DNA from 2 places in the Streptomyces sp. NPDC002403 genome. Region 2 is predicted to be linked to the other one. Evidence: riboswitches for the same ligand, from Rfam matches in the RefSeq annotation. Region 2 holds a riboswitch; the other holds the start of a gene.
The links. Region 2 has a riboswitch for cobalamin ahead of metE (5-methyltetrahydropteroyltriglutamate--homocysteine S-methyltransferase). Riboswitches for the same ligand answer to the same signal wherever they lie in the genome.

Region 1 (7,064 bases), on a different contig from region 2:
CCCGGGCCGACCGGCAGCGCGTCCGGCCGGGTCCCTCTCGGACCCGGCCGGGCCGTTCAATTCGGATGCCGGCCACCCGCCCCCCGTGATACTTCACTCACTCATGACCGACCTCGGAACTCCTCGCCTCCTGCTCCACCTGATGAATGCCACCGATGCCCTGCGGGTGATGACCGGCACGCCGGGAGACGGCGCGCACTGGGCGCCCGGCTACCCGTCCCCGGGCGAGAGGGCCGCGGCCGAGCGCTTCCTCGACACCTGTGCGAGGAACGGTGATCCCAGCCCCTTCGGCTCGTACGAGATACGGCGCCGCGAGGACGGACAGGTGATCGGAGGGATGGGATTCCACGGCGCGCCGGACGAGAACGGGCACGTCACGATCGGCTACGGCCTCGTCCCCTCGGCCCAGGGGCTGGGTTACGCCTCCGAGGCCCTGCGCGCCCTGCTGCGGTTCGCCCGCGATCAGGGCGTGGGCTGCGTGCACGGTGACACCGATCTGGACAACATCGCGTCCCAGCGGGTCATGGAGGCCGTCGGCATGCACCTGGTGGGGGAGGACGAGAAGTTGAAGTACTACCGGATCGACTGGGGCCGGCAGGCCGAGGAGTGAACCGGCCCAACGGCTGGACCCCGCCGGGTGCCGGCTCCCGGCGGGGTCCAGGTCGTCGGACGGCCCGCATGCGGCGCGCCGGTCAGCCGGCCGCCGTGGCCGCCCGTTCCGCGCCGCTGTTCCCGGCCGTGACGGTGCCGGCTCCCGGTGCGAGAAGCCATTCCGTCAGATGACCGAAGACCAGGCCGAAGGTCACCCAGAGGGTGGCCTGCACGGCGAGGGTGCTCAGCCGGAACTCCCACAGCAGGGTGGCCGGGAAGTCCTTGCCGACCTCGTTGAACGAGGGCAGGAACGCGTAGGCGAGGCCGATCACCAGGACGTATCCGGCGGACGCCGCGATCGTCGCGTTCCAGTTGCCCAGACGGGGAGCCAGCCGTCTGCCGAGCATGACCGCGGCGACGGCCAGCAGCACGCTCAGGGCCACCATCAGGAAGAACAGAGCGGTACGCCGGCCGATGGTGTCGGGGTTGCCGACGGCCGGCGGGTTGGCCGGGTACTTCAGGAACGGCACGACGTACACCGTCAGCAGCGCCGCGCCCGCGATCAGTGCGGCCGTGGCCCGTGGGCCGAACCTGCCGATCCGGCCGAGGGCGTAGCAGAAGACAAGGGCGGCGATGCCGCCGATCGCCACACCGAAGACCAGCACACCGGTGGCGAGGCCGGCGGTGGACTGCATGGTGCGGCTGACCAGCTCCTCGCCGCCGTCGTGGTGATGACTGTGCGACTCCTCCAGGGCGATGGCCGCGTCCACACGCGACTCACCGAGGAAGAAGGCGACGAGCAGGGCGAGCACACCCGCGACGAGGCCGGCCAGCATGCCGCGCACGAGCAGGGCTCTGACAGATATGGAGTTCATGGGGCTTCCCCTGGATCGGACGGTACGTCAGTGGCAGGGGAAACCGAGGAGGTGGCGGCCGTCGTGGACCCACTCGTGGACACCTTCGCCGGAGATGACCGCGGTGGCGCCCTGCTCGGCGCCGACGAAGTACAGCAGTACGAGCATGAGGATGCCGAAGAAGACCGCCCAGGGGGCAATGGCCTTCAGGGAGATGGGGGTGATCGCCGGTACGGCGGTGGTGGCGGGGGCAGCGGTCTGTGCCATGGCAGAACCTCCTGAGGGAACACGCGTCCCGATCGTGGTGCCTGAGACGTGGGTGCTGGGTCTGACTTCCCGCACAGGTACGGGTTCACAGTGGCGCGACCGTGCCGGATTCTCACCGGACTTCCGTCACACCCACGTCATGTTGGCCGTGACCATACCGCTTGGGGACAGGTGCCGCCATGGTGCCGGCAACCGGGCCGGCCGGCCCTGATGCCATGGTGGGCACGGAGGGGCCGGAGTTCAGGGAGTTGACTGGGTCATGGCAGTACAGGTGATGTTGATCTCACCGGCGCTCAACGCCGCGCTGCGCGAGGCGCGCTTCGACGGCGACGCACCGCTCGACGCGGCCGGGGTCCGCCGGGCCCGGGCCGCCGCGGCGGCGGTGCCCGGGGCCGACCGGCTGCTGCGCGGACCGTCCGGGCGGTGCGCCGCGACCGCCGAGGCGCTGGGGCTGTGCGCCGAGGCCGAACCGGCTGTCCGTGGCTGGGACATGGGCCGGTGGAGCGGTCGACGGCTTGCCGCGGTGAGCGCGGCCGAGCCGGAGGGTGTGTCGGCCTGGCTGACCGATCCTTCGGCGGCTCCCCACGGCGGCGAGTCGCTGCTGGAGCTCTGCGCCCGGGCCGGGCGCTGGCTGGAGACACTGGCGTCCACCGAGGAGGTGGCGGGCGCGGAGGGTCGCCGCGTGCTGGGCGTCGTGGAGCCGGCGGTGGTGCGGGCCGTGATCGTGGGGGCGCTCGACCTGCCGCCGGAGGCGTTCTGGCGGCTGGATGTCGCCCCGCTGACGCTGACCGGACTCAGCGGGCGGTCCGGCCGGTGGAACCTGCGGTGCGGACAACCGCTGTCCCCGGCGCCGGCCGAATGATCCCGTCCGATCGTGTACGGACCCGCCGTTGGATCCAAGAACTGTGGTCCGTACCAAGGTCTTGACACGGTGTTGCTTCACTTCTTAAATCGCATACAGAACCAAGACCTCTCCCTGCTCCCCCCACAGCGGCCGCTTGTCAGTTTCATGACAATTACCGGCCGCTCCGTTCCGCACGGGAAGGACCCCCATGACCTCCCCCCATCTCCCCCGGCGCCTGCTCACGGCCGCGCTCTGCACACTCTCCGCGCTCGCCCTCGTCCCGGCCTCCTCCGGCCTCGCGGCCGGGGTGCCCGCACCCGGGCCGCGTACCGCCACGACGACGGCGGCCGCGACCTTCACCGACGACTTCGACGGCCCCGCGGGCTCCGCCGTGGACGGCGCCAAGTGGCAGATCGAGACCGGTGACAACGTCAACAACCACGAACGGCAGTACTACACGGCCGGGAACCGCAACGCGGCACTCGACGGCCAGGGCCATCTGGTCATCACCGCGCGCCGCGAGAACCCGAACAACTACCAGTGCTGGTACGGGACGTGCGAGTACACCTCGGCACGGCTGAACACCTCCGGCCGGTTCACCCAGACGTACGGGCACGTCGAGGCGAGGATGAAGGTGCCGCGCGGCCAGGGCATGTGGCCGGCGTTCTGGATGCTGGGCGACGACATCGGCCAGGTCGGCTGGCCGAACTCGGGCGAGATCGACGTCATGGAGAACGTGGGTTTCGAACCGTCCACGGTCCACGGCACGTTGCACGGCCCGGGCTACTCCGGCTCCGGCGGCATCGGCGCCGCGTACACCCTGCCCGGCGGCCAGGCGTTCGCCGACGACTTCCACACCTTCGCCGTCGACTGGGCACCCGGCTCGGTGACCTGGTCGGTGGACGGCAACGTCTACCAGCGCCGTACGCCCGCCGATCTGGGCGGCAACGCCTGGGTGTTCGACAAGCCCTTCTTCCTGATCCTCAACCTCGCGGTCGGCGGCTACTGGCCCGGTGACCCCGACGGCAGCACCGCCTTCCCGCAGCAGCTCGTCGTCGACCACGTGCGGGTCACCACCAGCGATCTCCGGCCGCCGGCCTGACCGTACCCCGCACCCCGGGCCGCCTGCCCTGCCGGTGAGTCCCGGTCACAGCATCCGCAACGACTGGTTGCGGCCGCCCCGCCCGCCGAGGATGGCGACCGACTCGGGGAGGTGGCGGGAATGACAGCCGAACGTGTGGTGGCCGGGGACGATCCGATGCTGCGGTTCCGCGGAGCGGTGTCGTTGCAGCACGGGCCGGGCTGGGTCGCGCCCTGGCGGGTGCCCCACCGGGAGGCGGAGCTGCATCTGCCGGAGGGTGGCATCGGCCGGGCCGCGATGCCCGCCGGGGTCCGGATCACACTGCGGACCGACAGCCGCGAGCTCGGCTGCCGCTACCGGGCCGATCCCGCACCACGGCTCAACGGGCCGCAGGAGCAACCCCGTCTGGACGTGGTGCGGGAGGGCAGGATCACCGACACCGTGGAACTGCGGTGCGACGGGAAGGACGCCGAGTTCCTGGTGTCCGGACTGCCGGGGCGGATGACCACCGTCGAGCTCTGGCTCCCCACGTACCACCAGTTCCGGCTGTGTGCCCTCGTCGTCGACGGGGAGGCGAACGTCGCGTACGACGACCGCGAACGCCCGCGCTGGGTCCACTACGGGAGCTCCATATCGCAGGGCAGGGGCGCCCGTTCACCCGCCGGGGCCTGGCCCGCGCTGGTGGCCGGGCGCGCCGGTCTCGATCTGACGTCCATCGCGCTCGGCGCGGCGTGCTGTCTCCAGCCGATGACGGCCCGGCTCATGCGGGACCTGCCCGCCGACCTGCTCACGGCCTGCGTCGGCATCAACATCCAGGCGCTCGGCAGCCACAGCCCGGCCGCCTTCAGCTCCGCACTGGTCGGTTTCGTGGCAACGGTCCGCGAGCGGCATCCGACGACACCGTTCGCCCTGATGTCGACGATCATCGCGCCGGACCGCGAGACGGTCCCCGGGCCCTCCGGTCTGACCGTCCGGGACTGCCGCACCCGCACCCGCGAGGCCGTCGGACTGCTGCGCAGGCACGGCGACATCGATCTCCACTACATCGACGGGCTCGATGTCTTCGGCCCGCGCGAGGCCGGACTGCTCCTGGAGCCCGAGGGGCTGGACCGGCTGCATCCGGGGCCCGCCGGGCATCCCGTCTTCGCCGAACGGTTCCTGGCGGCACTGCGCCGCAGCCTGTGTGTGCCAGTACCAGCATGAATCGGGATCTGGCTGCCGGCTGCCCGCAGCGGAACGATCGCCTCGTCAGACGCCGTCCGGCGAGAGGAATGCCGTGCCCGAGTCCACCCCACCCGTCGCCGACGGGACACCGCCCGCCCAGTCGCCGCCCGCCCGGGTGCCGTGGGTGACGTACACGGGTGTGTATCTGCTGTTGTTCCTGATCGGCACCGAGACGTTCCTGGTCTCGCCGCTGCTGCCGACCATCGCCGGTTCGGTCGGGGTCTCCGTGGCCGCCGCGGCGAGCACTGTCACCGCGTACACGCTGGTGTACGCCCTGACCGCGCCGTTCCTCGGCGCGGTGTCCGACCGGTTCGGCCGGCGTCCGACCGTTCTCGCGGGAACGCTGCTGTTCCTGCTGGGCAATGCCCTCGCGGCGGTGGCCGGGAATCTCACCGTGCTCGTCGTGGCCCGGGTGCTGGGGGCCCTGGGCGCGGCGCTGGCCGGGCCCTCGATCTGGGCCCATATCGCGGAGACGGCACCGGCGCCGGTCCGGGGCCGGGCCGTCGGGCTCGGGATGGCGCTCTTCTCCGCCGGTCAGGTGCTGGGCGTTCCCGCGGGCAGCTTCCTGGCCGGCTGGGGCGGCTGGCGGGCCTCGTTCTGGGCGTTGACCGCGCTGACCGCGGCGTCGGCGCCCCTGCTGCTCGCCCAGATCAAGGACCGGCCGGGCAAGGAGGCCGAGGCGGCGCCGCTTCGGTTCGCCGCGGTGTTCTCGGTCTGGCGCGACGGCGTGCTGCGGCACACCCTGATCGTCGTCTTCCTGCTGCAGGCCGCGAACCTCGGGGCGTACACCTTCCTCGGCTCGGCGCTCCACGACCGGTTCGGGCTCTCCGTCAACGAGCTGGGGCTGCTGGGCATTCTGGTCGGGGCGGGCAGTGCGCTCGGTTCGCTGGCCGCGGGCCGGATCGGGGACCGGGCGCGCGAGCGCGGCTCAGGTGACGCCTTGTGGATTCCGGTGTGGTGCCTGGTGCTGGGCGGTGCGGCGGTGCTGGCCGCGCTCGGGGCGAACTCGCTGCTGGCGTACGCGGCGGTGCTGGTGTGGTTCTTCGCGAGCGGTGCCTTCGGAACGCTCGTCCAGACACTGCTGGTGTCCTCGCGACCGGAGCTGGGGGCGACGTCCAGTTCCTGGAACAGCGCGACGCTGTACGCGGGTACGGCGGTCGGTGTCGCGGTGGCGGGTACCTTCGCGCACGCGGACACCGGCGCCGCGGTCGTCGGCGGCGGTCTCGCGGTGCTGGCCGGGCTGACCGCGCTGCCGCTGGTGGGCCGGCTGCGCCCGGTGCCGGCAGAGGGGGTCGCGCGGGCGGATTCCGCGCCGGCCGGTACCGGCACGAAGGAGGCGGCGGCCGATGGGCGTTCCTGACACCGGGCGCAACCGCGCCCTCCCGCTCGACGGGCTCCGCGCCGTGGCAGCCCTGCTGGTGATCGCCCTGCATGTGGGCATCTACACCGGCCAGGTCGCCTCCAGTTGGCTCGGCATCGGCGAGGCCGGGCCGCTCGGGCCGGTCATCTCCCGCTTCACGGTGGGGGTGCCGATCTTCTTCGTACTGTCCGGGCTGCTGCTGTACCGCCCCTTCGCCGACGCGGCCCGGAAGGGCGGTCCGCGTCCCTCCACCGTCCGCTATCTCCGCCACCGGGCGGTGCGCATCCTGCCCGCCTACTGGCTGGTCGCGCTGGTGTCGCTCGGGTGGTTCGGGCGGGACACCCTCGGTGCGCTCCGGCCCGCGCTGCGGACGTTCCTGCTGCTGCACATCTACGGCTCCGACCCGATACCGGCCGGCATCCCGCAGACCTGGAGCCTGGCGACCGAGGTGTCGTTCTACGCCATGCTCCCCCTGCTGGCCGTCGCGCTCCACCCCTTGCTGCGACGGGGCAGGACGGTGGTCGTGCTCGGTGTGCTGGGTGCCGTCGAGGCGGTGACGCTGCTGTCGGTGGTGCTCACCCATGTGCCGTCGGCCGGGGCCTATCCCCCGGCCCAGCTGTGGCTTCCCGAGTACGCCGGGTACTTCGCGGCGGGCATGACGCTGGCGGTCGTCGCCTCCCGGACCGCCGAGCCGCCCGCATTCGCCCGCAGGCCGTGGCTGTGCTGGGGAGTGGCGCTGCTCGCGTACGTCCTGGTGTCGACGCCGCTGACCGGGTCGACGCTGCGCTACCCGACGGTGGGCGAGGCGCTGCTGGAGCACGCGCTCTATCTCGTCGTCGCGGT
Region 2 (7,064 bases):
GATCGCCACGCGGACCCGCGCGTACGCGGAGCAGGCACGCTCCGGTGCGCTGCACCCCGCCGACCTCGAAGGCGGCTCGATCACCGTCTCGAACCTCGGCATGTACGGGGTCGAGGAGTTCACCGCCATCATCAACCCGCCGCAGGCCGCGATCCTGGCCATCGGCGCCGCACGCGACGAGGCGGTGGTCCGCGACGGTGCGGTCACCACGACCAAGGTGCTCGGCGTGGTCCTGTCCGTGGACCACCGTCCGGTCGACGGCGCCGTGGCGGCGCGCTGGCTCGCGGCCTTCACCGAGGCCGTGGAGAACCCGGTCCGGCTCGTCGTCTGACCCCACCCCGGCGGGCCGGGCGGACCGCGGCGTCACCGCCGCGGACCGCCCGCCACCGCCCACCCCCGGGCCGCAGTCCGCGTCAGGCGGCTGCCAGAGCACTCCAAGAGGACACCGATGTCTTTGATCCGCGCTTCCCGCACACCTGGTGCGGCCACAACGAACGAATCCCCGCGCGATGCGCTCGGCGAGCTGGACCAGCGCAATCTCCGGCGGCTGATGCCGCTGCTGCTGGCCGCCTACATCATGTCGTTCCTGGACCGGACCAACATCGGCCTGGCCAAGGAACGCCTGGAGGTCGACCTCGGCATCTCCGCAGCGGCCTACGGCCTGGGCGCGGGGCTGTTCTTCCTCACCTACGCGATCTCCGAAGTGCCCAGCAACCTGATCATGTACCGCGTGGGCGCCCGCTGGTGGATCACCCGGATCATGCTGACCTGGGGCGTCATCTCCGCGTGCATGGCCTTCGTCCAGGGCGAGAAGTCCTTCTACGCCATGCGACTGCTGCTCGGTGCCGCCGAGGCCGGGCTGCTGCCGGGCATCCTGCTCTACTTCACGTACTGGTTCCGCTCCGAGACCCGCGGCAGGGCCATCGGCCTGCTCCTGCTCGGCGCCTCCATCGCCAGCGTCGTCGGAAACCCGCTCGGCGGGCTGCTCATGGAGATGGACGGGCTCGGCGGCTGGCACGGCTGGCAGTGGATGTTCGTCATCGAGGGGATCCCCTGCCTCTTCCTGGCGATCGCCATCTACCGCTTCCTGCCCGACGGCCCGGCCAAGGCCCCCTGGCTGACGGCGGAGGAGGCCCGGTTGGTCCAGGACGCGGTCACCCGCGAACAGACCGAGGGCTCCCAGGCGGCGGGCAACGGCTCCGGGTCCGGGTCCCTGCTGACAGTGCTGCGCGACAAGCAGATGCTGCTGGCCATCTTCGCCAACTGGACCCACCAGGTCGCCCTGTACTCGGTCGTCTACTTCCTGCCCGGCATCATCGGCGGCTGGGGCGATCTCTCGCCGTTCACCATCGGCCTGCTCACCGGACTGCCCTGGCTCACCGCGGCCGTCGGTGCCGTACTGGTGCCACCGCGCGCGACCACTCCCCGGCGCTCCCGCAACTTCGTGGTGGTCGGCCTGCTGATGATGTTCACCGGCCTCATCGTCGCCGCTGTCGCGGGTCCGGTGATCGCTCTGCTCGGCTTCTGCTTCACCGGCCTGGCCTTCTTCGTCGTCCAGCCCCTGCTGTTCAACTTCCCCGCCACCCGGCTCTCGGGCAAGACTCTCGCCGGCGGCCTGGCACTGCTCAACACCATCGGCATCACCGGCGGCTTCGTCGGCCCGTACATCATGGGCTACGCCGAGGACGCCACCGGCAACCACCTCTCCGGCCTGTGGGTCTCCATCGTCCTGCTGGCCCTCGGCGCGCTGGCGGCCACGCGACTGCGCTTCTCCCCCAAGTCCTGAACCGCGCCCCGGGGCGGAGGCGGCCCGGGACGTCCCCAGCGGCGGGGGCGGTCCCGCGGGCGCCCCCGCCCCGGGGCAGCCCCGAAGTCCGCCCGGGTGTCACGTTCCGGGATGTGAACAGCGGTGCCCCCGGGACCGGTTCACCCTCTAGTCTGGCCTGTGCAGCTGGTTCGCCCTGTCCGCCAGACAGGCGCGTCGTAAGAGGGAACCCGGTGGGAATCCGGGACTGCCCCGCAGCGGTGAGCGGGAACGACCGCCGTCATACGCACTGGATCCGGTCGGATCCGGGAAGCGACGGCCAGTAGGAATCTGCCCCGGCAGATGTGCCCGCGAGTCCGAAGACCTGCCTGTTGCCCGCACGCGACCCCTCGTGTGCGGATATCCCGGTGACCTCGTGGGCGGGTCGGCGTGCATATCGGTCGGAGGACCGCGCACATGGCGTGCGGGGGATCCGTCCGGTTCGTCATTCCTTCGCGTCCGTGTCCCCTCACCGGGATCTCAAGGAGTCATCTCGCGAAGGAGATTTCCGTGACAGCAGAACCCGCGACCGCACGCGCCACCGTGTACGGCTACCCCCGTCAGGGCCCGGACCGGGAACTGAAGAAGGCCGTCGAGGGCTACTGGAAGGGCCGGGTCACCGCCGACGCCCTCCGGGAGACGGCAGCCGGCCTGCGCCGGTCCAACTGGCGGCGATTGACGGACGCCGGTGTCCACGAGGTGCCCACCGGCGACTTCTCGTACTACGACCACGTCCTGGACACCAGTGTCATGGTCGGCGCCGTCCCCCGGCGGCATCGGGCGGCCGTCGCCGCCGACGCGCTCGACGGGTACTTCGCGATGGCCCGCGGCACCCAGGACGTGGCGCCGCTGGAGATGACCAAGTGGTTCGACACCAACTACCACTACCTCGTCCCCGAACTCGGCCCGGACACCGTCTTCACCACCGACTCCACCAAGCAGGTCACCGAGCTGAAGGAGGCCCTCGCACTCGGGCACACCGCCCGCCCCGTGCTGGTCGGCCCCGTCACGTACCTCCTGCTCGCCAAGCCCGCCCCCGGGGTGGCGGCCGGCTTCGAACCGCTCACCCTGCTGGACCGGCTGCTGCCGGTCTACGCGGAGGTGCTCGCCGATCTGCGTGCCGCCGGGGCGGAGTGGGTCCAGCTCGACGAGCCCGCACTGGTCCAGGACCGGACGCGGGCCGAACTGAACGTCGCCGCCCGCGCCTATCGTGAACTCGGCGGCCTGACCGACCGGCCCAAGCTGCTCGTCGCCACCTACTTCGACCGGCTCGGCGAGGCGCTCCCCGTCCTGGCGAAGACCCCGGTCGACGGCCTGGCGCTGGACTTCACCGATGGTGCCGCGGGCAACCTCGCAGACCTCGCCGCCGTCGGCGGGCTGCCCGGCAAGCGGCTCGTCGCGGGCGTCGTCAACGGCCGCAACATCTGGATCAACGACTACGAGAAGTCGCTGGCCACCCTCGCCACACTCCTCGGTCTCGCGGGCCGGGTCGACGTGGCCGCCTCCTGCTCCCTGCTGCACGTCCCCCTCGACACGGCGCCGGAGAGGGACATCGACCCGCGGATCCTTCGCTGGCTCGCCTTCGCCGAGCAGAAGGCCACCGAGGTCGTCACCCTGGCGAAGGGCCTGGCTCGCGGCACCGGCGCGATCAGCGCCGAGATCACCGCCAACCGCGCCGACCTCGCCTCACGCGCGCACTCCCCCCTCACCCACGACCCCGCCGTACGGGCCAGGGCCGCCGCCGTCACCGCCGCCGACGGCCGCCGCTCCCAGCCGTACACCGAGCGCGCCGCCGCCCAACGTGCCCACCTCAGGCTGCCGTTGCTGCCCACGACCACCATCGGGTCCTTCCCGCAGACCGACGAGCTGCGCGCGGCCCGTGCCGGTCTGCGCGCGGGCCGGATCGACACGGCCGGATACGAGGAGCGGATCAGGGCCGAGATCGGCGAGGTCGTCGCCTTCCAGGAGAAGGCCGGCATCGACGTCCTGGTGCACGGCGAGCCCGAACGCAACGACATGGTCCAGTACTTCGCCGAACAGCTCACCGGCTACCTCGCCACCCGGCACGGCTGGGTCCAGTCCTACGGCACCCGCTATGTCCGCCCGCCGATCCTGGCCGGCGACATCTCCCGCCCCGCACCGATGACGGTGCGCTGGACCTCGTACGCCCAGTCGCTCACCGACCGTCCGGTCAAGGGCATGCTGACCGGGCCCGTCACCATGCTGGCCTGGTCCTTCATCCGCGACGACCAGCCGCTCGGCGACACCGCCCGGCAGGTCGCCCTCGCCCTGCGCGACGAGGTCGGGGACCTGGAGGCCAGTGGCACATCGGTCATCCAGGTCGACGAACCCGCCCTGCGCGAGACCCTTCCGCTGCGCGCATCGGACCGCGCCGCATACCTGGAATGGGCCACCGGCTCGTTCCGTCTCACCACCAGCGGAGTACGTCCGGACACCCAGATCCACACCCACATGTGCTACGCCGAGTTCGGCGACATCGTCCAGGCCATCGACGACCTCGATGCCGATGTCATCAGCCTGGAGGCCGCCCGCTCCCACATGCAGGTCGCCCGCGAACTCGCCGCGCACGGCTACCCGCGCGAAGCCGGACCCGGTGTATACGACATCCACTCCCCGCGCGTGCCCGGTGCGGACGAGGCCGCCGCCCTTCTCCGCAAGGGCCTGAAGGCCATTCCCGCCGAACGGCTGTGGGTCAACCCCGACTGCGGTCTGAAGACCCGCGGCTGGCCCGAGACCAGGGCATCCCTGGAGAACCTGGTCTCCGCTGCCCGTACGGTACGGGCGGAGCTGTCCGTGTCCTGACGGCGGATGCCCGACGGCCGGGGCGCCCGTGAGCGCCCCGGCCCCGGTCGGACCGGCGTGCCATGACGGTCCCCTCCTCGTTCCCCTCCACCGCGGGTTCCCCCTCACACCACGCAATCTACGGTGTAGGTTCAGCAAAGGACGGGACGTACGAAGGGGCAGGGAGCAGGACGTGGCCAGACGAACACAGGGCACCGCGGCGGGGCTCAGCCGCGAACGCATCGCCGGCGCCGCCGTCGCGCTCGTCGACCGCGACGGCCTGGAGCGCTTCGGGGTACGGCGCCTCGCGGAGGAGCTCGGGGTCGACCCGATGTCGATCTACCACCACATCAAGGGCAAGGCGGCGCTGCTGGACGCGGTCTCCGAGGCCGTGCTCGCCGAGGTGGCCGCCGCGACGGACGACACGTCGCGCGACTGGGAGGAGATCGCCCGCCGAACGGCGCACGGCTACCGGGAGATGGCCCACCGGCACCCCCGGGTGTTCCCGCTGCTGGCGACGCGCGCCCAGACCTCGCCGGTGGCCCTCAGCGCGCTGGAGCGGCTGGTCACCGCGATGCGTGAGGCCGGCCTGCCCGAACAGGTGGTCGCGGACGCGCCGATGACGCTGTTCGGCTTCCTCAACGGATACCTGCTGGCGGTCCTCAGCGGCGAGAGCGGCGAGGACACCGGCGTCCCCGCGATCGACGCCGACACGTACCCGACCATGGCCGCCCTCGCGCCCCTCCAGGCCGGCTACGGGTCCGCGGCGGAGTTCGACCGGATCCTCGGTACCGTGCTCGGCGGCATCCGGGACCTGGCGGCCCGGGGCGCAACCCGGTGAGCGGTCACGGACCGCGCCGACACCTCTGACGAACGCGACGACAGGGAGGAACCATGGACGGCATCGGGATCATCGGCGTGGGCGAGATCGGCCGGGCCGTCGTGGACGGCCTGTGCGACGGCGTCGGCGATCCGCCGCGGATCCACCTGTCTCCGCGAGGGGCCCGTACGGCCGCCGAACTGTCCCAGCGGTATCCGACCGTCCGGGTCTGCGCCGACAACCAGGACGTGGCGAACCACTCCGAGGTGGTCGTCCTCGCCGTCCGCCCCCAGGACCGCGCCGAGGCTCTCGCAGGGCTCCGGGTCGGCGACGACGGGGTCGTGATCAGCCTGATGGCCGGTGTCGGCATCGGCGAACTGCGCGAAACACTCGGCACCGGCGCCCCCGTGGTGCGCGCGATTCCGCTGCCCACCGTGCGCGAGTGCCGGTCCGTCACGAGGCGGGCCGTGTGCCGCCGTCCCTCGTGCGCGGCGACTGGTCGGCGGAGTCGGGCTTCCGGGCCGGCCCGATCCAAGCGAAAGACCCTGGTGGTGCGGGACAGCACGGCGCCCGGCCCCGGCTGACGCCCGTGCTCCCGACGGGCGTCGCTCGGCTCGGTGACCGGTGGTCGTCCCTCACACCGCCCGGACGACGGCCCGGGCCGCCTCCGCCAACAGTGAGATCTCGCCCGCGACTGCCTCCGGGTCGGCGGCGACGGTGACCTGGGCGACGTCGTCCAGGCCCGGGTGCGAGCCGACGCGCACCGCCCGCTCCGCGTTGCGCAGGAGATCGAAGTCGTTGATGTCGTTCCCGAACGCGACGTACTCGCCGATCCCCATCGAACTCAGGGCTTCCCACTTCGTCGTGGAGCCCGGCGCGAAGTCGACGATCGCCTCGTCGAGATGGTGGTTGACCGTCAGCCCCAGCCGGCGGCCGGCATCGGCGAGTGCCGCCATGTCCGACGCACCGACGACAAGGAACTTCACGACCTCGGAAAGCTCGGCGATGTCCACCATCTTCGCCAGGTTGCCCTGGTCCACGCGGCCCCGGATCGGATGGTCCGCGGGTCCGGTGTACGCGTAGTCCCAGAGTCCGTCGGCGAGGTACGTCGCTTCGTACTTCCCGACCGTGTCCATGAGTGCGCCGAGTCCGGCCGGATCGAACGCGGCCCGGGCCCGGACCCGGCCGTCGGCCGAGACGAGGCTCCCGTTCCCGCCGATCAGTGTGGCGGCCGGGAAGGCACCGTCCAGGACGGGCAGCAGGTCTCGGACAGGACGGGCGGAGGCGAAGACCACATGATGGCCGGCGCGCTCGCACTCACCGATCGCGGCGAGAATCCGGTCATCGATCGTTCGTCCGTCGAAGCAGAGCGTGCCGTCGATGTCAAAAACCAGTGTGCGGGCGCGAAGTGTGAACATCATCGGATTCTATCCGGCCGACCGACGGCGGTGAGCTGATGCCCGTGGTGCCGGTGGTGCCGGTGGTGCGGTGGGCCCGGACATCCATGGAGGGGCCTATCTTGGCCTGTATGCAGTTCTACACAATCGGCCAGGCCGCCCGGCTCCTCGGTGTGAGCCCCGACACCGCACGTCGCTGGGCCGACGCCGGCCGGGTGGCCACCCATCGGGACGAGGGCGG

Region 1: another riboswitch for cobalamin. It lies ahead of ACWCPY_RS05525 (CbtB domain-containing protein); the one in region 2 lies ahead of metE (5-methyltetrahydropteroyltriglutamate--homocysteine S-methyltransferase).

Annotation. Positions count from the first base shown of each region.
Region 1 covers NZ_JBSFBQ010000003.1:193,208-200,271, reverse strand. The annotation lists gene ACWCPY_RS05535 (GNAT family N-acetyltransferase) at 104-610, shown strand; gene ACWCPY_RS05530 (CbtA family protein) at 693-1,466, opposite strand; gene ACWCPY_RS05525 (CbtB domain-containing protein) at 1,494-1,712, opposite strand; adenosylcobalamin (AdoCbl) riboswitch at 1,716-1,864, opposite strand; gene ACWCPY_RS05520 (histidine phosphatase family protein) at 1,972-2,574, shown strand; partial or broken gene ACWCPY_RS05515 (glycoside hydrolase family 16 protein) at 2,765-3,640, shown strand; gene ACWCPY_RS05510 (GDSL-type esterase/lipase family protein) at 3,779-4,840, shown strand; gene ACWCPY_RS05505 (MFS transporter) at 4,914-6,221, shown strand; gene ACWCPY_RS05500 (acyltransferase family protein) at 6,208-7,064, shown strand, end outside.
Region 2 covers NZ_JBSFBQ010000009.1:151,769-158,832, forward strand. The annotation lists gene ACWCPY_RS13750 (2-oxo acid dehydrogenase subunit E2) at 1-331, shown strand, start outside; gene ACWCPY_RS13755 (MFS transporter) at 449-1,786, shown strand; cobalamin riboswitch at 1,936-2,151, shown strand; gene metE (5-methyltetrahydropteroyltriglutamate--homocysteine S-methyltransferase) at 2,315-4,627, shown strand; gene ACWCPY_RS13765 (TetR/AcrR family transcriptional regulator) at 4,800-5,447, shown strand; gene ACWCPY_RS13770 (NAD(P)-binding domain-containing protein) at 5,501-6,010, shown strand; gene ACWCPY_RS13775 (HAD hydrolase family protein) at 6,062-6,844, opposite strand; gene ACWCPY_RS13780 (TOBE domain-containing protein) at 6,955-7,064, shown strand, end outside.